DNA from 3 places in the Robertmurraya sp. FSL R5-0851 genome. Region 1 is predicted to be linked to each of the others. Evidence: riboswitches for the same ligand, from Rfam matches in the RefSeq annotation. Region 1 holds a riboswitch; each other region holds the start of a gene.
What was found. A riboswitch is a leader RNA that binds a small molecule or an ion and turns the genes downstream of it on or off. The one in region 1 is predicted to bind cyclic di-AMP.
Positions count from the first base shown of each region.

Region 2: linked by a shared signal. The riboswitch ahead of MKX65_RS12295 (TrkA C-terminal domain-containing protein) and the one ahead of MKX65_RS01855 (APC family permease) in region 1 are both predicted to bind cyclic di-AMP.
Region 3: linked by a shared signal. The riboswitch ahead of MKX65_RS25420 (NAD-binding protein) and the one ahead of MKX65_RS01855 (APC family permease) in region 1 are both predicted to bind cyclic di-AMP.

Region 1 covers NZ_JBBOOE010000001.1:347,183-353,893, reverse strand. The annotation lists gene purC (phosphoribosylaminoimidazolesuccinocarboxamide synthase) at 1-261, opposite strand, end outside; gene purB (adenylosuccinate lyase) at 332-1,624, opposite strand; gene purK (5-(carboxyamino)imidazole ribonucleotide synthase) at 1,628-2,782, opposite strand; gene purE (5-(carboxyamino)imidazole ribonucleotide mutase) at 2,769-3,308, opposite strand; purine riboswitch at 3,381-3,482, opposite strand; gene MKX65_RS01860 (NETI motif-containing protein) at 3,569-3,769, opposite strand; cyclic di-AMP (ydaO/yuaA leader) riboswitch at 3,926-4,054, shown strand; gene MKX65_RS01855 (APC family permease) at 4,168-5,994, shown strand; rRNA gene rrf (5S ribosomal RNA) at 6,458-6,573, opposite strand; rRNA gene MKX65_RS01845 (23S ribosomal RNA) at 6,652-6,711, opposite strand, start outside.
Region 2 covers NZ_JBBOOE010000001.1:2,428,145-2,434,855, reverse strand. The annotation lists gene glnA (type I glutamate--ammonia ligase) at 1-917, shown strand, start outside; gene MKX65_RS12320 (carbon-nitrogen hydrolase family protein) at 992-1,750, opposite strand; gene MKX65_RS12315 (YczE/YyaS/YitT family protein) at 1,850-2,494, opposite strand; gene MKX65_RS12310 (MarR family transcriptional regulator) at 2,611-3,063, shown strand; gene MKX65_RS12305 (GNAT family N-acetyltransferase) at 3,088-3,603, shown strand; gene MKX65_RS12300 (FMN-binding negative transcriptional regulator) at 3,626-4,237, shown strand; cyclic di-AMP (ydaO/yuaA leader) riboswitch at 4,293-4,419, shown strand; gene MKX65_RS12295 (TrkA C-terminal domain-containing protein) at 4,494-4,631, shown strand; gene MKX65_RS12290 (TrkH family potassium uptake protein) at 4,634-5,953, shown strand; gene MKX65_RS12285 (spore germination protein) at 6,223-6,711, shown strand, end outside.
Region 3 covers NZ_JBBOOE010000002.1:233,497-239,941, reverse strand. The annotation lists partial or broken gene MKX65_RS25430 (reverse transcriptase domain-containing protein) at 1-525, opposite strand, end outside; gene MKX65_RS25425 (TrkH family potassium uptake protein) at 1,489-2,808, opposite strand; gene MKX65_RS25420 (NAD-binding protein) at 2,810-3,463, opposite strand; cyclic di-AMP (ydaO/yuaA leader) riboswitch at 3,533-3,660, opposite strand; gene MKX65_RS25415 (hypothetical protein) at 3,901-4,374, opposite strand; partial or broken gene MKX65_RS25410 (IS110 family transposase) at 4,914-6,208, opposite strand.

The sequences.
Region 1 (6,711 bases):
AACAATGTCCACCTTTTGAACAAGCTGCTCAGTCTCAGAAAGGCGCTTTACAAAGTGAGAAGGAATACCTGCGTCTTGAAGCTTTAAAAATAACAAACTAGTAATCTCGTTATTCAAGCGACCCTTCCCATCGATTGTTGCCTTTTTTTCACCATTAAAAGCAGTAGCTGAATCTTTGTACTCAATCCAAACAATTTGTTCATCATCCGTTTTGTACACCCGTTTCGCCTTGCCTTCGTATAATAAGGAACCTTTTTCCATTAGCAATCGTACCTCCTGAATCGGAATATTGGCAATTTTTTGAGTAGAAGCGCCGCTGGGACGCTTCTTTTTATAAACCTAATCTTTCAAAAATGGTATCTACGTACTTAATATGGTAGTTGTAGTCGAAGCAATCATCGATTTCAGCTGGGCTTAACTTGCTAGTAATCAGTTCGTCACTTTCGATAAGTGAGCGGAAATGAACTTGCTTTTCCCAAGCTTCCATTGCTCTAGGTTGAACCGTATCGTATGCTTGCTCACGAGTTAATCCTTTGTCGATTAGCGCAAGAAGAACACGTTGTGAGTAAATCAAGCCAAGTGTACGATCCATGTTTCTCTTCATATTCTCAGGGAAGACCGTTAAGTTTTTCACAATGTTTCCAAAACGGTTCAACATATAGTTGAGTGCGATCGTTGCATCTGGAAGAATGACTCTTTCAGCAGAAGAGTGGGAAATATCTCTTTCATGCCAAAGCGAAACATTTTCGTATGCAGTCATCATGTATCCACGAATCACACGAGCAAGTCCAGTCATATTTTCAGACCCAATTGGGTTTCTCTTATGTGGCATAGCAGAAGATCCTTTTTGACCTTTTGCGAAAAATTCTTCCACTTCACGTGTTTCACTCTTTTGTAATCCACGAACTTCAGTTGCAAATTTTTCAATTGAAGTAGCAATTAGAGCAATCGTGCTCATATAGTGTGCATGACGGTCACGTTGCAAGGTTTGAGTAGAGATTGGAGCTGGCTTGATTCCAAGCTTTTCACAAACATATTTCTCAACGAACGGATCAATGTTTGCATAGGTTCCAACTGCACCAGAAATTTTACCGTATTCGATGCCTTCAGCTGCCTGCTTAAAGCGATCTAAGTTACGTTTCATTTCCTCGTACCATAGAGCAAGCTTTAAACCAAATGTCGTAGGTTCTGCGTGTACTCCGTGTGTACGACCCATCATAACCGTATGCTTATGTTCTTGAGCTTTATTTTTTAAGATCTCAACAAAGTTCTCTAGGTCTTTTAAAAGGATATCATTCGCTTGCTTAAGCATATAAGACAGTGCCGTATCCACCACATCTGTTGAAGTTAGGCCGTAATGTACCCATTTACGCTCTTCTCCAAGTGTTTCAGAAACAGCTCTAGTAAAAGCGACTACATCATGACGTGTTTCTTGTTCAATTTCATTAATACGGTCAATATTGAAAGAAGCATTTTGACGGATTTTTTCAACGTCCTCTTTCGGAATTTCACCAAGCTCTACCCATGCTTCACATGCAAGGATTTCTACTTCTAGCCAAGCCTTAAAGCGATTTTCCTCTGTCCAAATAGCTCCCATTTCCGGGCGTGTGTAACGATCAATCATGTTTTATCCTCCGATCAATTCTTCAATTTTACTCCAAATCCCACTGTCTTCAATTTCTGCTAGCGCATCTTCTACGTTCTCTCGAAGCAAGGTAATATGCCCCATTTTCCGCTTAAACTTCGGTTCGATCTTTCCATAAAGATGAATTTTCCAATCTGTTACGGATGGAATGGCTTGAAGCACAGCTTCTTGATGCTCTCCTAAAATATTTACCATGACTGCTGGTTTTAAAAGAGTCGTACGTCCTAACGGCAAGTTACATACCGCACGCACATGCTGTTCAAACTGTGACGTTTCACAAGCTTCAATCGTGTAATGACCTGAATTATGAGGCCGTGGTGCCAATTCATTGATATAAATATCGTCCTCTTTTGTAAGAAACATCTCAACCGCTAGCGTGCCGACCAACTGCAAGGCCGAGGCTAGCTTTTCAGCAAGCTCTAATCCCTTTCTAGCTGCATCTCCACTTATTCGAGCCGGAACAATGGTCTCATGTAAAATATTGTCTCGATGTATATTCTCTCCAATTGGGAACACTTCAGTCTGCCCACTTGCACTGCGAACAACGATTACTGAGATTTCCTTCTCAAAAGGAATCCACTTCTCTAACACACACGAACCATGTTCTAGTAACTTCTCAGCCAATAGCAGATCCTGTTCTGTCTTGATGACCAGTTGACCTTTGCCATCGTATCCACCAGTAGCTGTCTTTAAAACAGCAGGAAATCCAAGCCTTTTTATATTATCATAAATGTCTTGTACAGAATGGATGACCGCATAAGGAGCCACTTTCACTCCAGCCTTTTCAATAGCTGCTTTTTCAGTGATTCGGTTTTGAGTGACCTCTAGCAATTGGGTTCCTTGTGGTACATAAGCATGCTCTGCCAGCCATTTTAAAGCTTCTGCATCAATATTTTCAAACTCATAGGTGATCACATCACTTACACTCGCAAGTTCTTTGATTGCCTCAAGATCGTTATACCCTGCCACGATGCTCATATCAGATACTTGAGCACAAGGAGAGTCTTCCGCAGGATCAAGGACAGCCACTCGGTACCCTTGAGCTTTTGCCGATAAGGCCATCATTTTGCCTAACTGTCCACCACCGATAATCCCAATCGTTTGTCCTGGCAAAATCACTGGATTAGACAAGCTCATCACTACTTTCCAAAACAGTTTGTTTGGTTGCTTCTCTTTTCTCCTGAAGCTTTAAAGCAATCTCTTCGTTAAATGCTCCTAATATTTGAGCGGCAAGCAATCCCGCATTCGTCGCACCAGCTGTTCCAATGGCAACCGTTGCTACCGGAACCCCTCCTGGCATTTGTACAATCGATAGTAGGGAGTCTAAACCGTTCAACGCCCTTGATTGAACTGGAACACCGATAACCGGTAAAGTCGTTTTTGCTGCCACCATTCCAGGAAGGTGAGCTGCTCCGCCTGCTCCTGCAATAATGACCTTTATTCCACGATCACGAGCCGTTTCTGCATATTCAAACATCAAGTCAGGTGTTCGATGGGCAGATACCACCTTTTTCTCATACGGTATATTTAAATCGTCTAGCACGGAACACGCTAGTTTCATAGTTTCCCAATCAGATTTGCTTCCCATAATAATTCCAATTTGTGCTTCCACTGTACCCCTCCTAGCTAAATAATATAAAAAGCCCACACAGATTCTTTCCATGACGAGGAAAGGAATCTGTCCGGGCTTGTTCATACAAGATGGAAGAGACACAAAAGAAGCGCCTCTTACTCCGGGCATATCACATTTCCTCATAGTCCGATCATTTACGGTAATCGGGTAGAAACTCATGGGCCATATTCCCATTATTATACGAGGGCTATTTCTGAATCTTAATCTCATGTATATATTACATTCTGTTATATAATCTGTCAATGAAATTGTCGAACGTTTATAATTTATGTATAGTTAATGTTCGTGTTTTACTCTATTAACCGCGCTTCGAATACAATTTTCCTGGCGATCGGCTCATAAGTAACCTCTCCCGCCTCTTTTACTTCTTGAAAAACGGGCTTTTCTGTCCGCTTTACAGGAGTATACCCTTCTTTCGCCATACGTTCAAGACAATCACTTAATGTTTCGTTTTCCTCAACTTCGAAAATGGTTTTTTTTGGTTTTGTCATGTTACATGGTCCTTTCAGTGTCCTTTAATAGTAACCTATTATACCCATTAATACGGGGGAATAGAAGTCTACTTATGCTTACTTACGTTCAAAAATAGTTAACAAAATTTTCATTTACATTTTTAAAGGGTGGGAGTATGATAATCAAAGTTTCATATTCTTAAATCGCTGAAACCATTGGTACGGGGGACCCAACTCTTCTGGGGTGAATCCTTTTAAAAGGTAGGGCTACTCATGAGGCCCGAATCCGACAGCTAACCTCGTAAGCGTTTTTTGAGAAGGAAGGTGGAGCTTGTGGAGCAAAATGGCTAATGTCTACAAGTCTTATTTCGTGATGACTTTGTAGGCTTTTTTTGTGGATTTTTTTAGTTAAATCTTACTAGATGGTGGTGTCAAACATGATCTCTTCTATAAAGAGATTACTTATAGGTAGACCTTTGAAGTCTGCCCAGTTAGGTGAACAAAAGTTAAATAAAACAAAAGCTTTAGCGATTTTATCATCGGATGCTTTATCATCCGTTGCCTATGGACCCGAGCAAATCCTGATCGTTCTCGTTTCTATAGGAGCCATCGCTTTTTGGTACTCTATTCCAATAGCGATTGGAGTACTTCTTCTTTTAACCGCTTTGATATTGTCTTACCGACAAATCATATATGCCTACCCTCAAGGGGGTGGAGCGTATGTGGTATCTAAGACCAATCTGGGTGTGAACCCAGGGTTAGTGGCCGGAGGATCCTTATTGGTGGACTATATATTAACAGTGGCTGTAAGTGTGTCAGCAGGTACCGATGCCATTACTTCAGCCTTCCCAGCCTTACATGACTATAATGTGGAGATTGCGATTGTATTTGTTATCTTTTTAACACTTCTAAACTTAAGAGGGGTAACAGAATCTGCCTCCATTCTTGCCTATCCGGTTTATTTATTTGTTCTAGCCTTATTTATCTTAATCGGAGTAGGTCTATTTAACGTGATCACAGGTCAGGTGCCTCCTGAACTGCATACACCCATTGGAACACCAGTAGCAGGAATTAGCTTATTCCTATTGCTTAAGGCCTTTGCGTCAGGGAGCTCTGCGTTAACAGGAGTCGAAGCGATATCAAATGCCATTCCAAACTTTAAAGATCCTGCTCCAAAAAATGCGGCAAGGACACTGATGCTAATGGGTACATTACTAGCGATTTTATTATCTGGAATTGTCGTTTTAGCTTATTATTACGGCATTACTCCAAAGGCAGAAGAAACCGTCGTCTCCCAAATTGCTAGTCAAACCTTTGGTCGAACCTTTATGTATTTCTTCATTCAAGGGACAACCGCGTTAATTTTAATACTAGCAGCAAATACAGGATACTCGGCGTTCCCATTATTAGCTGTAAACATAGCCAATGATAAGTTTATTCCTCGTATGTTTACACTTCGAGGCGATCGACTAGGCTATTCAAATGGAATTATGATGTTAGGTTTTGCTTCTATCTTGCTCATTATTACTTTTCATGGACATACAGAAAATTTAATCCCATTGTATGCCGTTGGTGTCTTTATCCCCTTTACCCTTTCCCAAACTGGAATGATGGTAAAATGGATTCGCGAAAAGCCCTCTGGTTGGGTATCAAAGCTCATGATTAACTCGGCTGGCGCTCTGATAAGTTTCGTGGTTACAATGATGTTTTTTATCACAAAGTTTAGCCAGGTATGGCCGGTTCTTGTTTTTATTCCTGTGATTGTATTGGTCTTTCACAAAATCCATAAGCACTATGAAGCAATTGCGGATCAGCTTCGTGTGACCACTTGCGAAGCAGCACTCCCCATCGAAGGGAACGTCATCATCGTACCTGTAGCTGGCATTACCCATGTTGTGGAGAACTCGATTAACTATGCTAAGTCACTATCAGCAAGCCAAGTCATTGCTGTGCATGTGGCCTTTGATCGGGAAGAGGAAAAACGCTTTGAGGAAAAATGGAAAGAGTGGCAGCCTGACGTACGATTGGTCACCTTACATTCTCATTATAGAAGCATGATTCATCCACTCTCCAAATTTGTCGACACCGTCGAACATAAAGCAAGTGAGTCCAATTACCGAGTAACCGTGTTAATCCCCCAGTTCATACCGAAAAAAGGCTGGCATAACATGCTTCATAATCAATCTAGCCTTTTGATCCGTTCCTTCTTGCTTTATAGAAAAAATGTAGTTGTTTCGACCTTACCGTATCATTTGAAGCATTAGTTTGGGGCGGGGTTGGAAAAAGCACCTGTGAGGGTGCTTTTTTGTTTTATGAGACCGAAGATTGAACTCTGGCATTGGAAATGGAGATGCTCATGGGCACATAGAGCCTTTCTATTTTACCACTTGAGGCAATTCGAGTTACTCATGGGCAAATAGAGACATTCTATTTTACCACTTGAGGCAATTCGTGGTGCTCATGGGCAAATAGAGACATTCTATTTTACCGCTTGAGGCAATTCGAGTTGCTCATGGGCAAATAGAGGCATTCTATTTTACCGCTTCTAAGGTTTATCCTCTCTTACGGGCAGATAGAACATCTCTATATACCCGTTTTAACATTCAACTATTGTATTTGGTCAAATAGAGGCATTTGTTTTAACTATTCAATTCTAATTTCATATCTAAAGAGTAGATAGAAAATAAATACAACAAAAAAAGCACCCAATCAGGTGCTTTTTTCTTTGCCTAGCGACGTCCTACTCTCACAGAGGGAAACCCTCAACTACCATCGGCGCTGAAAAGCTTAACTTCCGTGTTCGGTATGGGAACGGGTGTGACCTTTTCGCTATCGCCACTAGACCAGTATTCAGTTGAAGAAAATCATTCCTTCAAAACTAGATAATGAATGAAGAAGAAAGAAATACGTTTCATCGTAATTTGGTTAAGTCCTCGATCGATTAGTATCAGTCAGCTCCACACGTCGCCGCGCTTCCACCT
Region 2 (6,711 bases), 2.1 Mb from region 1:
CAGACGAAAATGGCTACGCAACTCAAGAACTAAGTGATAAAGCTGGCTATTTCGAGCCATCACCACATGATCTTGGAGAGCGCGTTCGTTTAGAAATTTACCGTACATTAAAGGCAATGGGCTTTACAATTGAAGCGTCTCACCATGAGGTAGCTGAAGGTCAACATGAAATCAATTTCAAGTATGCAGATGCTTTAACAGCAGCAGATTTGTCTACTACGTATAAATGGGTAGTTAAAACCATTGCTCAGAAATTTGGATTACATGCAACATTCATGCCGAAGCCTGCATTCGGAATCAATGGTTCTGGTATGCACGTGAATATGTCGTTCTTTGAAGGAAGCGAAAATGCCTTCTTTGATCCATCGGATGAGTTACAATTATCGAAGAAAGCATACCATTTCATTGCAGGTGTACTTGAAAACGTAAAGAGCTTCGCGGCTGTAACAAATCCGCTAGTAAACTCTTATAAGCGTTTAGTACCTGGCTATGAAGCGCCATGCTACCTTGCATGGTCAGCATCTAACCGTTCGGCTCTTATCCGTATTCCAGCAAAGAAAGGTCTTGCGACTCGCGTAGAATTACGTTGTCCAGATCCATCTGCAAACCCATACTTAACGTTTGCTGTCATTGCAGCTGCAGGTTTAGATGGAATTGAAAAAGAACTAGAAGCTCCAGCTCCAATTAACGAAGACATCTTCCATATGACAGATGAGAGAAGAGCTCATTTAGGAATTGAGAATCTTCCTGGAAGCTTAAAAGAAGCTGTAGTTGAATTAGAAGCTAGTAACTTTGGTGCTAAAGCATTAGGCGAGCACGTATATGGTGAATATGTAGCAATGAAAAAAGCAGAGTGGGATAGCTACCGCATCTCCGTTCACGCTTGGGAAATTGAAAACTATCACTCAAAGTTCTAATTTGAACAATCAACTATATAGAATAAAAAGGATGGAACCAATATGTTCCATCCTTTCCTTTTGTAAATGATCAATTAAATGATGGTAATGGTAAAGTCAGGGGAGACTAAATCCATTTTTTCTAAGTCCCATTCAAAAGTTAAAATAGCCGATTGTTTGGATTGGTGCGTAAGGAGACGTTTCCCATTCTTAATAACTAGACTTTCAGCTTCCCAAAAGGTAACCGACTCATCTTCTCCTGTACGATTACAAACAAATACACACAATCCAGTATCCTTTGATCTTTGTTCCCACTCACCGTTTGGGCCGTGTAGCCCTGGGCCCCAGGAGGATGGTGCAATTAAGATCTCAGCTCCTTTATGTAAAAAGGTATCCGCAATGTTTGGGGTATAAGCATCCGCACAGATTAATACACCAATTTTCACATGACCCATGTCAATAGGTTCAATGGAAGTGCCAGATGTAGACCAATCATCGATACTTGCAATCTTCCTTTGTTTACCTATTAATTGACCATCAGGGTTTATAACAAACACGGAATTATAAAGCTCTCCAGTTTCTGACCGTTCAGGACACCCAAGAAATACAGTAGTATTCAAAGATTGAACATAGGTTATAAAGTTTGTCATCCATTCATCCGGTTGTGGCTTGATCCACTGAGTTCCAATCTTTTGAGAAAATTGCAATTCGCTAACGGCTAATTCAGGGGTAATAATCCAATCTACCTGTTGATCCGCCACTTGTTTAACGGCTGTTTCAATGAGCCTTTGATTATTTTCGATATCACCTGCAATTGGCAGCAAGTGTAATAAAGCTACTTTTATTTTCTTCATGATTTCCCCCATTTAGAATTACTGATAATGAGTATTATATCAATGAAACGGGGGAAGTGAGCGGATGGCAGAACACCTTCCTAAGAAATTTGTTACATGCTATGTTGAATGGTGATTATCCTGATCATAATTTGGTAATGAACTAGATCTTGCTAATAGGCGGTTTACTACTTTTTCAGTGATTGGCATAAAGGAATTAAGGATAAGACCCCCAAAACAAACGGTTAAAAGAGTTCCAATGCCAATGGGTCCTTTTAAAAGGATGGCCATGATCAAGAATACGAGATAAATGAATGTTCTCGAAACAAATATATTTGTTCTAGTTAATTCTTGGATGATTAAGGTTAATCGGTCCACTGGAATCGGTGCAAAATGGGTGTGTAAATAGGTTGCCGTTCCTAATCCTATAGCAACTAAACCCATTCCAAAACATATCAATTGGCTGTACCAATGTTCAGGTGAAACCCAATCGCGCAATAAAAAAAGCCACAGATCAATACCAATACCTGTTATCAATGCCGTTAACAACCCCAAAGCTTCTGGTCTTTGTCTTTTTAAAATGGAATTACAACAAATGATTAGGAAAGCTAGGATGATTTCCCAACTACCCACAGTAAATCCCACAGTCTTGGAAAGTCCCACTAAAACTGCATCAAAAGGTGAAGTGCCCAGGTCTGATTGTATAGTGAAAGAAATACCAAGGGTTAATATGAAAATTCCTACTACATATAAAGCATATTTCACTTTTCTCGACCTCTTTATCATTATTTTTTTGTTGCAAACGCAACAAAATTAGGTTAAATTTAACATATACTATTTTTATTGTATTTGCAACAAAAATACGTGCTGAGGAGGGAATTATGAAGGAAATTCTTCGTGAAATGGGAATGATTGCAAGAGCATTAGATTCAATAAGCAATATAGAGTTTAAAGAGTATGACCTGACAAAAGGACAGTATTTGTACTTGGTGAGAATATGCGAAAACCCTGGGATTATTCAAGAAAAGGTAGCGGAAATGATAAAAGTCGATCGAACAACAGCCGCTCGAGCGATAAAAAAACTCGAAATGAATGGGTTTATTGAAAAAAAAGAAGATCAACAGAACAAAAAAATTAAAAAACTCTTTTCAACAGAGAAAGGGAAACAGGTCTATCCTTATATCAAAAGAGAAAATGATTATTCCAATAAGGTAGCGTTAGAGGGCTTTTCCGAAAAAGAAGTAGAAACCTTGTTCCATCATCTTCAAAGAGTTAGAAAAAATGTAGAAAAAGACTGGGAATTTGTAAAAAAGGGAAACAAGAGAAATTATTGATGATATAAAGGAGCGACAGATTTAATGATAAATATCCAACCATGTACCCTTGAGGATTCACGCCAACTTCAAGAAATTAGTTATGTAACTTTTAATGAGACATTTAAGCAGCAGAATTCACCCGAAAATATGAAGGCCTATATGGAGAGGGCATTCCACTTAAACCAGCTAGAAAAAGAATTAGCTAATATTTCTTCGCAATTCTTTTTTGTTTATTTAAATCATGAACTTGCTGGATATTTAAAGGTAAATACCAAGGATGCTCAGACGGAAGAAATGGGTGATGAAGCACTTGAAATTGAGAGAATTTATATAAAAAGAGAATGTCAAAAACACGGTCTTGGTAAATATATGCTAAATAAAGCGATAGAAATAGCAAAGGCGCGTGATATGAAGAAAATCTGGTTAGGTGTATGGGAAAAAAATGAAAATGCGATTGCTTTTTATCAGAAAATGGGTTTTGTCCAAACAGGAGAGCATTCTTTTTATATGGGTGATGAGGAACAAAGGGACTTGATCATGACGAAAACACTCATCTAACTTTTTAGGAAAGGGGAATTACATGTATATTCCAAACTATTTTAAGATCACAGATGAAACCATAGCCTACGATATAATGAAAGAGCATAGTTTTGCGACGCTTATTTCTCAAAATAACGGAATGCCATTCGCCACTCATTTACCATTAATGTTGAACAAGGAGAATACCTACTTATACGGACACTTTGCTCGTCCCAATCCTCAGTGGACTAATATCCAAAATCAAACCGTACTAGCTATTTTCCATGGTCCTCATTGTTATATCTCCCCATCTTGGTATGAGACAAATAAGGCGGTTCCAACATGGAATTACGTGACTGTTCATGTGTATGGAGAAGTCGAGCTTTTAGAGGATGAACATGAGTTAATGAATTCTTTACATGAAATGGTATTAAAATATGAGGCTCCTGACAGTTCATACAAATTACAGAACGTAGATGGTGAGTTTCTCACTGGAATGAACAAAGGAATTCAAGGTTTCAAAATAAAAATCAATAAAATCGAAGGAAAAGCGAAGTTAAGTCAAAACCATTCTACACAGCGACAAGAGCTAGTTATTGAACAACTAGATCGTTGTTCAAATACAGATGAGAAACAGATTGCTTCTTTGATGAAGGCTAATCTAAAAAAGTAATGGATTCTTTATTGACAGTATATTGTGCAAGTAATATATTTGTCTAAGATAAAACTAAATAAAAAAGCCGAATCTTTATTGAGCGGGGGAACCAATCTTTTGGGGTGAATCTACAATTTGTAGAAGGAGACTCTCAACTCCTAATCCGTCAGCTAACCTCGTAGGTGTTATTGAGGGTGGATGTATTTTTATACATACAGGCCATTCTATTCTTTAGAATGGTCTTTTTTAATGAAGAAAGGGAAGGAAGTTACAGATGAAACAAATAGCTGTGCAGCGCGATGACAATGTGATTGTGGCACCACTTGCTGAAGAAATTCTCCAAAAGGGTGATGTGTTGATTGTGATTGGTCATAATGCAGACTTGAATCGCTTTGAAGAAAAAGGTGTATAAGAATGAAAACCAAGATGATAAACATGAATCCTTCTCAATTATTAATTTTAGTTTTTACTATCTTTATTATTATAGGAACGATTTTTCTTAAACTTCCATGGGCAACCACGACATCGATCAGTTGGTGGGATGCACTATTTACGGCAACTTCAGCCATGACTGTTACTGGCCTAGCAGTGGTTGATACAGAAACAGCATACACCTTGTTTGGCGAGATTGTAATTGTCTCATTGATTCAATTAGGCGGATTGGGAATTATGTCATTTGCGGTTTTAATCTTTATGGTTCTTGGAAAAAAGATTGGATTTAGGGAGCGAATCCTTGTTCAACAATCCATGAATCAAACTTCACTTGGTGGAGTCGTTCAATTAGTCAGGAACTTGTTTTTCTTTTCATTAGTTATTGAATTCATTGCCATGGTGTTGTTGTCCTTACGCTGGGTTCCAGAGCTGGGGTGGTCGAAGGGGATTTATTATAGCTTTTTTCATTCTATATCTGCGTTCAATAATGCTGGCTTTGCGTTATGGTCGGATGGACTTAGTAGATACGTAGGTGACCCAATAATAAATATTGTCATCACATTATTGTTTATCATTGGAGGTCTTGGATTTACGGTTTTAGCCGATTTAAAAAGTAAAGATACCTTTCGAAAACTTAGTTTACATTCAAAAATAATGATTGTCGGTACCTTTTCTATAAATATTGTTGCCATGCTTTTCATTTTCATTTTAGAATATGGAAATCCGAATACACTTGGCTCCTTATCCTTGGTTGAAAAATGGTGGGCATCGTATTTTCAAGCAGTGACAACTAGAACAGCTGGATTTAACAGTCTGGATATTGGAAGTTTGAGTGATCCAACGATCCATTTTATGATACTACTAATGTTTGTAGGTGCGGGCAGTGCATCGACGGGTGGAGGAATCAAACTAACGACATTCATTGTCATCGTGTTAGCTGTGGTAACGTACCTCAAAGGTAAAAAAGAAATTGTAGTGGCTAGAAGAACGGTCGCTGAAACCATCATATTCCGCTCATTAGCTATTACTATGATCTCTTTAACTTTAATTTTCTTGGCCATCTTTGTATTAACCATTACAGAAGAAGCAGCTTTCCTACCGATTGTGTTTGAAGTCGTTTCTGCGTTTGGGACAGTAGGTTTATCCATGGGAATCACTGGAACTCTCTCGATCATCGGTAAGCTGGTCATTATTATTGTCATGTTTGCAGGCAAGTTAGGTCCTTTAACGTTTGCTTTTTCTCTTGCACGTCAAGAAAAGTCGAAAATCCGTTATCCGCAGGAAGATGTGTTAACAGGTTGATCAATTTACATAAAGCTTCCTAAATTTAACATTTCATGTAGCATATTAATTTAAAGCAGATTACTTCATGTTTATTCTCATATCATGAACATGAAGCTATTAACCGAAATAAAAAAACAAAGCAGTTGATTATCACATCAACTGCTTTTTCAATGGCAATTTTTTGTTTCACTTCTAATCAGAACACCTTATATCCGACAGTTCAGATTGCTTGTAAAAGTATAGTAATTTGACCATTCCAAATACTCACTTTTAAGGGAGGGAGAAGGGTGACTAATATAGAAATTCAAAACTGCTTAAAAGAAAATATGATGAATATAAAGAACACTTTTCACGATACATCTGACCTTATTGTTAGAAAGATAAAGGTGGGCTCCAAAGGATCTTTTGATATAAATATCGTTTATCTGGACGGAATTATGGATGTAGATCTGATTCAGGAGAACGTCATAAAGCCTTTACTAGAACCGTTCAAGATTGTTAGTTTTAGGGAATCAATAGTTGATCAAGTCATTGAAAGAATAATTGAATCGGCAGATGTGAAAACCACTACGGAGTATAAGGTATTGACCGATAGTCTTGTACAAGGAAGTACCATATTACTGATTGACGGGTATCGAAAAGGAATAATAATACCATCTCCTAAATGGCCCGAAAGAAGTATCGAAGCATCAATTGGAGAACGTTCCTCAAGAGGTCCACAAATTGGATTAACAGAAAAAATGAAAACAAATATAAATTTGATCAGAAGTTCATTA
Region 3 (6,445 bases), on a different contig from region 1:
TCCTTTTATGTCCACATCTACACAATGATAAAGACCCGCCATATTGATAAGCGATTCTAATCTCGCTTTTGCATGGTGGGTACTTCTATTTGGTCTAAAGCCGTAACTATGTTTATGAAATTTTGCTTCACAGATGGGTTCTAAGACTTGTAAGATACATTGTTGGATAATTCTGTCCCAGATTGTCGGTATTCCTAGTGGTCTTACTTTTCCATTTGCTTTAGGAATAAAAACTCGTCGTACACATTCTGGTTTGTATGATTGAAGCGAATTTTGAACGTGTTCAATTACTCCTTCTACCGACAAATGCTTAATGTCATCAATGGTTAATTTATTTGTCCCTGCTGTTTTACTCCCTGTGTTTCTTTTAATGTTTCGATAAGCAAGACGTATATTTTCATCGGATCTGATCAGTTTCATTAAGTCATAGAAATTTTGACCATCGACACTTTGAGAATATAAATTATCGAAGCAATGTTGCATATCGTAATATTCATTGTGTCTCAGTTTCTTCCGTTTCAACAAGTTGGTGACTCCCTTGGGAGTTGAACCTCTCTTAGTCTCACAAGAACCTTATTAACCGATAAAGAACTGTGTTACATGGTTGAATGATTCTTTTTAGTCTAGTGGCTATCCCTCCAGGTTGATTAGACCTTTCCTTGGTACTGTGCCACCACTTTCACTGATACAAAGACAAGTTATACAGTAACTATTTTCATTACTGCTTTCCTTATCAACGCTTCTTAGAGAGTAAGCTCTCCACGATATCAGCTTACAATGTTGAATTATATCTATTATAGAATGAACTTAGGTGCTTCCTGTAAGCCTGTTAACCGTTCATATGCCTGTAACATATCATGGACTTTTATATTTGTTAGTCTTACTCATCCACTGTTAACCTCACATTAAGTGATATACACATTTCTATGTATTGGGCGTGTAGACCCGTACATTCAGAAGTTCGTCAGCTTAACCTTTTATTATAGGTTTATTTGCATTCTCACCATATTCAATCAACTCAAGCACCATGAATTACACCACTCCATCGAGGAGGCTTTCGGCAGCCAAAACTGCTACGGTAATTTCTCACGCCTTTTCGCCGAGCTTATAACACTATCATTCTTACTAACTCAAATGCTATTCGACTAAGAGAGAACCCTTCAGGGCGTTACCCCATCATTTGATTCTTCGATATAACCCTTCAGTTCCGACAGGAACTGTCTGACCTTTACCTGAGTATTGTAGCCAATCTCAATTTGAGCCAGAAACATTTCGCACAATAAAAGCCCCCTATTATTTAAGTGTATGGGTTCACAATCATAGCTTTAAATTTCATTCTCATTATCTCATTAAAGGATGCTGCCCTTAACTGCAATAAAAGATTCCATAAGAAAAAGCATTAATCTTTCTAAATTAATGCCCCCTATCACAAACTTGAAATATCTTTAATAAAGCCACCTTAAAGGTGGCCAAATGAATCATACATACTTATCCTGTTAAAACATCCTCTTGAGGATAACGTATTTTAGATTTTTCCTGCCGTGCAAGAGAAAATGCGAGTGTTAATGGCCCTAATTTACCAGTGAACATGACTATGATAATAACTATCTTACCAATAATTGAAAGGGAAGCAGTAATCCCCATAGATAAGCCTACGGTACCAAAAGCAGAAACAACCTCAAACAAAATTGGTAAGAAAGTTGAATCCTCCGTAATGGTTAATACAAAGACAGCTAAAAATACTAATGTTAGAGCAATCATAGTAATAGCAAGTGACCGAAAAATGATGGTATCGCTTATAGATCTTCTAGCAACAACGATTTCTTTTTTTCCTTTTAAATAAGTAACAACCGTCAACACAATAATTAAGAATGTGGTTAGTTTAATTCCCCCACCTGTAGAAGCACTTCCAGCACCTACAAACATTAAGAGAATCATTAGATGAATAGTGGGGTCGGTTAAACTCCCAATATCTAAAGTGTTAAATCCTGCTGTCCTAGGCGTAACAGCTTGAAAATACGATGCCCACCATTTTTCCACTACAGATAAGGACCCTAATGAATTGGGGTTTCCATATTCCAAGAAGAATATAAAGAACATGGCTAATAGGTTTATAACAAACGTACCAATGATCATAATTTTCGAATGTAGGCTAAGCTTTTGAAACGTTCGTTTATTCTTTAGGTCGGCTAAAACGGTAAAGCCAATTCCCCCTATGATAAAGAGTAAAGTTATAACAATATTAACAACTGGATCTCCAACATAACGGCTTAAACCGTCAGACCATAAGGCAAATCCAGCATTATTAAAGGCTGAAATAGAATGAAAAAAGCTATAATAGATTCCTTTAGCAAACCCCATTTCAGGAACCCAACGCAGAGATAGTAAAATCATGGCTATTAGCTCGATACCTAATGAAAAGATGAATAGATTTCTTACTAATTGAACAATCCCTCCTAGAGAAGTTTGATTTAAAGCCTGTTGGACGAGAACTCTTTCTTTAAAACCAATCTTCCTTCCAAGAACCAAGTAGATAAGGACAGCAAAGGACATGATCCCTAATCCCCCTAACTGAATTAAAGAAGCAATGACGATCTCACCAAAAAGAGTATAGGCTGTTTCTGTATCAACAACTACAAGGCCTGTAACTGTCATGGCTGATGTAGCTGTAAAAAGTGCATCCAGCCAACTAACAGTAGTTGTCGTTGCAAAAGGAAGTTTAAGAAGAATTGTACCCAATAGTATAGAAATAGCAAAAACCAAAACCAATAATTGCGACGGATTTACGTTTATAAATTTATTTTTCATGTTACACACCTTTTTCTTCAAAACGGTTTAAATCGGAATTATGTCCTATCACAATCAAAACATCTCCTTTTTGTAATACCTCTTCCGCTACTGGTGCAACAATTACGTCCTCCCCGCGCTGAACAGCAACCACACTGCACCCATATTTTGCTCTAACATCGAGTTCAAGTAAAGTTTGATTATGTAATTTATCGGATGCTACTATTTCAACGATACTATGGTCCTTAGAAAGTTCAATATAATCAATAATTTTTTCGGATGCGATATAATGGGCTACCCGTTTGGCCATGTCCCTTTCTGGGTGAATAATTCGATCCGCACCAATTTTATCTAAAACTTTATGATGATAGTCATTTTGAGCCTTTGCCCACACTTGCTTAACTCCCAGCTCTTTTAAATGGAGGGTAGTTAAGATACTTGCTTCAATATCGTCTCCGAATGAGACAACCACTAAATCAAAATTTCTAATACCTAAATGCTTCAGAGTAGGTTCATCAAGAGTATTTGCTTGGATAGCATGAGTGGCATAAGAAGCAAATTCATTTACTTTGTCTATGCTTTTGTCTACTGCCATTGTATCAATTCCTAATTCATTAAATTCTTTAACTAAACTCCCTCCAAATCTACCCAATCCTAGTACGGCTATTTGCTTCATTTGTCTCCGTCCTTTCCAGAAAATAAAAAAGACCATTCTAAAAAATAGAATGGCCCGTATCATTAAATACATTCCACCCTCAATTCGCCTACGAGGTTAGCTGACGGATTAGGAGTTGAGAGTCTCCTTCTACTAAACGTAGATTCACCCCAAAAGATTGGTTCCCCCGCTCAATTTAGATTAGGCATTTCATTTAATTTTTTCTTAGACAAATATATATCCACTTTTTCTCGTTGTCAATAAGTGGTTTAAATGTTGAATCTAGAAGAAAATATCTACAAAGCGTAACTTTGTTTTATGTCTTTATTTTTTTGCTATTCCTCTTGAGTAAAACTGCTTCTTTTATACAACAAAGAAATTCAACAGAAATAGGCATTAATCCACCTCTGGATCAACACCCTTTTAACAGTAGCTAGCGTAAGCGATATATTTTATAACTATAATTTTAGTCTACTCTCATTTACAATCGTTTTTTCGATGACATATTGATATCCGTAGATAATAATTGATAGCAATATACAAATAAAGTACCAGCTAGTATGAGTGATTTTTTTAAATTTAAATGCACCCACCTTTTCCCACACAGTAGCCATAGGAAAAGCATTAAAGATATTTAGCATTACATTAACAATCAAATATTTCGGGAAATTACCATAAGTAAATTTAAATATCCATAATGTTGCTACAAAGTATGGCCCTAATATGTATGAGAAATCTACATTCCCTGGGGAGAATGGGTTTTTATTTTTCCACCATCTTTTCTTATTGCTGATGACACTAAAGACACTTATAAATAGATTAACAAAACTTGCAACAGGTAAATACCTTAAGAATGATTTCTTGTCCATAAACAAAACAGAAAGCCAAGGAATGACTATCATAGTTAGAGAAAACATTTGCTTTTTCTTCAATAACATCGACCTTTCAATTTGTTTGTGTATATCATTCCCGAAGAAATCCTTCTCTATTTATACCTAATGCAATTACCAACGATTTTACTAATAAGAATAGTTCCTATTCCATAAACCTCCCTCAATAAACAAAGTGAAAACTCACGTTTTCTCCAGTATTCTCAGTATTTTATAAATTGTAATTTTAGAGTTTAAGCTCGATACTATGGTTGGATTTATCTCGTAAGGATAAATTTGGAGCTTTGGAGTAAAAAGACTGATAGCTCATCAGCCACGCACTTACAAAAAAATGGTGGATGAGTAAAAATATGATCGCACTGGTGGATATCCACATATCTTATGGAGGTCAACCCTCCCATGCCTCACAGAGTCTTCGCTCTCAAATTCCTTCGTCCAACCTTTCCATGAGGTGGATGTCAGTCATGCTGCCCCACAGGGTCCTTGCCCGAAGTTTTATTGCTTTGCTGACTAATCCGTGCTTCAAATGTACGAGACTTCTAACACCTAAAACTCTTTTCTACTATACTGGTCCTACTGATTTAAGCTGTTTTTTCAACTTCTACGTTTACTCTCATATGAGGGATATCCTTTAACATTCGCTCTTCACTAAACTCAAATTGTTTTTTACCAATGGCAAATAATATACGTATTAACTTATTGCACAAGGCTATCAAAGACTGCATTTTCTTTAGAGGATTATCCGGACGCTGCGTGTAATAGGCATGCAACGCTTTAAAAGCCGAATTCTTCGCAACCATAATCATACAAACCCTGAAAAGGAGAGCCCTTAGCTTCTTCCTACCTCGTTTGGTGATTTTTGTTTGTCCTTTATGTTTGCCAGAGGTGTTCTCCTTCAAGCTCAGTCCAGCTAGCTTTATGATTTGTCTAGGGTGAGAATAATCTTGAAGATTTCCTACTTCCGCAAAGAAGCCGGCAACCGTATCTCTGCCTACTCCCTTAATAGCTAACATTTGTTGAACACCAGGAATATGTTCAATTAGGTTATCTATCTTATCATCTAGTTCTACGAACTTCTTTTGTATCTAGTCATACTTATCAAGCAGAGTTGCTAGTTCTAATTTAGCCATACCAGCACCTTGGCGAAGTCCGATGGACTCTTTTGCTGCTTGTTTTAACTCTAGTATTTTGTTTAGTCCCACACTCCGACTAACTGCCTTTCGTAAATGTTCCAATAAGAACTGATTAGTGAAATCAGTCAGTTCATGTGGTAAGGCTCCTAGCCTTAAAAACTGTAAGGCTGCTTTCCCTTCCCAACTCTTAAAGACGGTTAAAAACTCAGGAAAATACCGATCTAGCCAGTTGTGAATCTGGCCTTGCACCGTTTGAAGGTCATCAGTTAGGAGATCACGTATTTTTTTCGCCACGCGGAGTTCTGCATAAACACCTTGTGGAATCGTTGGTTCAGCATATCTCCCGTCCTTGACCAACTGAGCGATGACTTAGCGTCTTTCACATCGTTTTTAGTCGGTGAATTATCGTCAAGTTCCTTACTCCTCTTAACATGTATCGGGTTCACAGCGACAAACTTTATATCATTCTCTTTTTGTATATGTGCTAGGTTTAGCCAATAGTGGCCAGTAGGTTCCATTCCTACTATCACTTTTTGCATCTGTTGTTCTAGCTTTAATTGATTGATCCAATTGAGAAACAGTTCAAATCCTGGCTTGGTATTATCAAAATAACACGGGGAACCAAACTCCATTCCTCTATAGTCCTGTGCACGTGCGACATGCTTGTACTTGGCAATATCAACACCTATAATAAGAGTTTGAGAAGTGATTTGAGCAATCTTTTCATTTTGGTTATAATTCATTTTAAGACCTCCTGGTGTTAATTGAGTTCGTCCTTTTTGCTAGCCGGCTTTAGGACTCTCTCATTCTACCAAGAGGTTATTTTTTTGTTCAAACCTCATTTTCATTCATTACAGGAATGCTGCCCCATATCTTGAATAAGGATGTTTGGTAAGTTCGATTAGTGTTAATAGAAATTTTGCGAACAACCTAAGCACATAAAAAAACGCCCAAAACCCATTGATATCAATAGGTTAAGG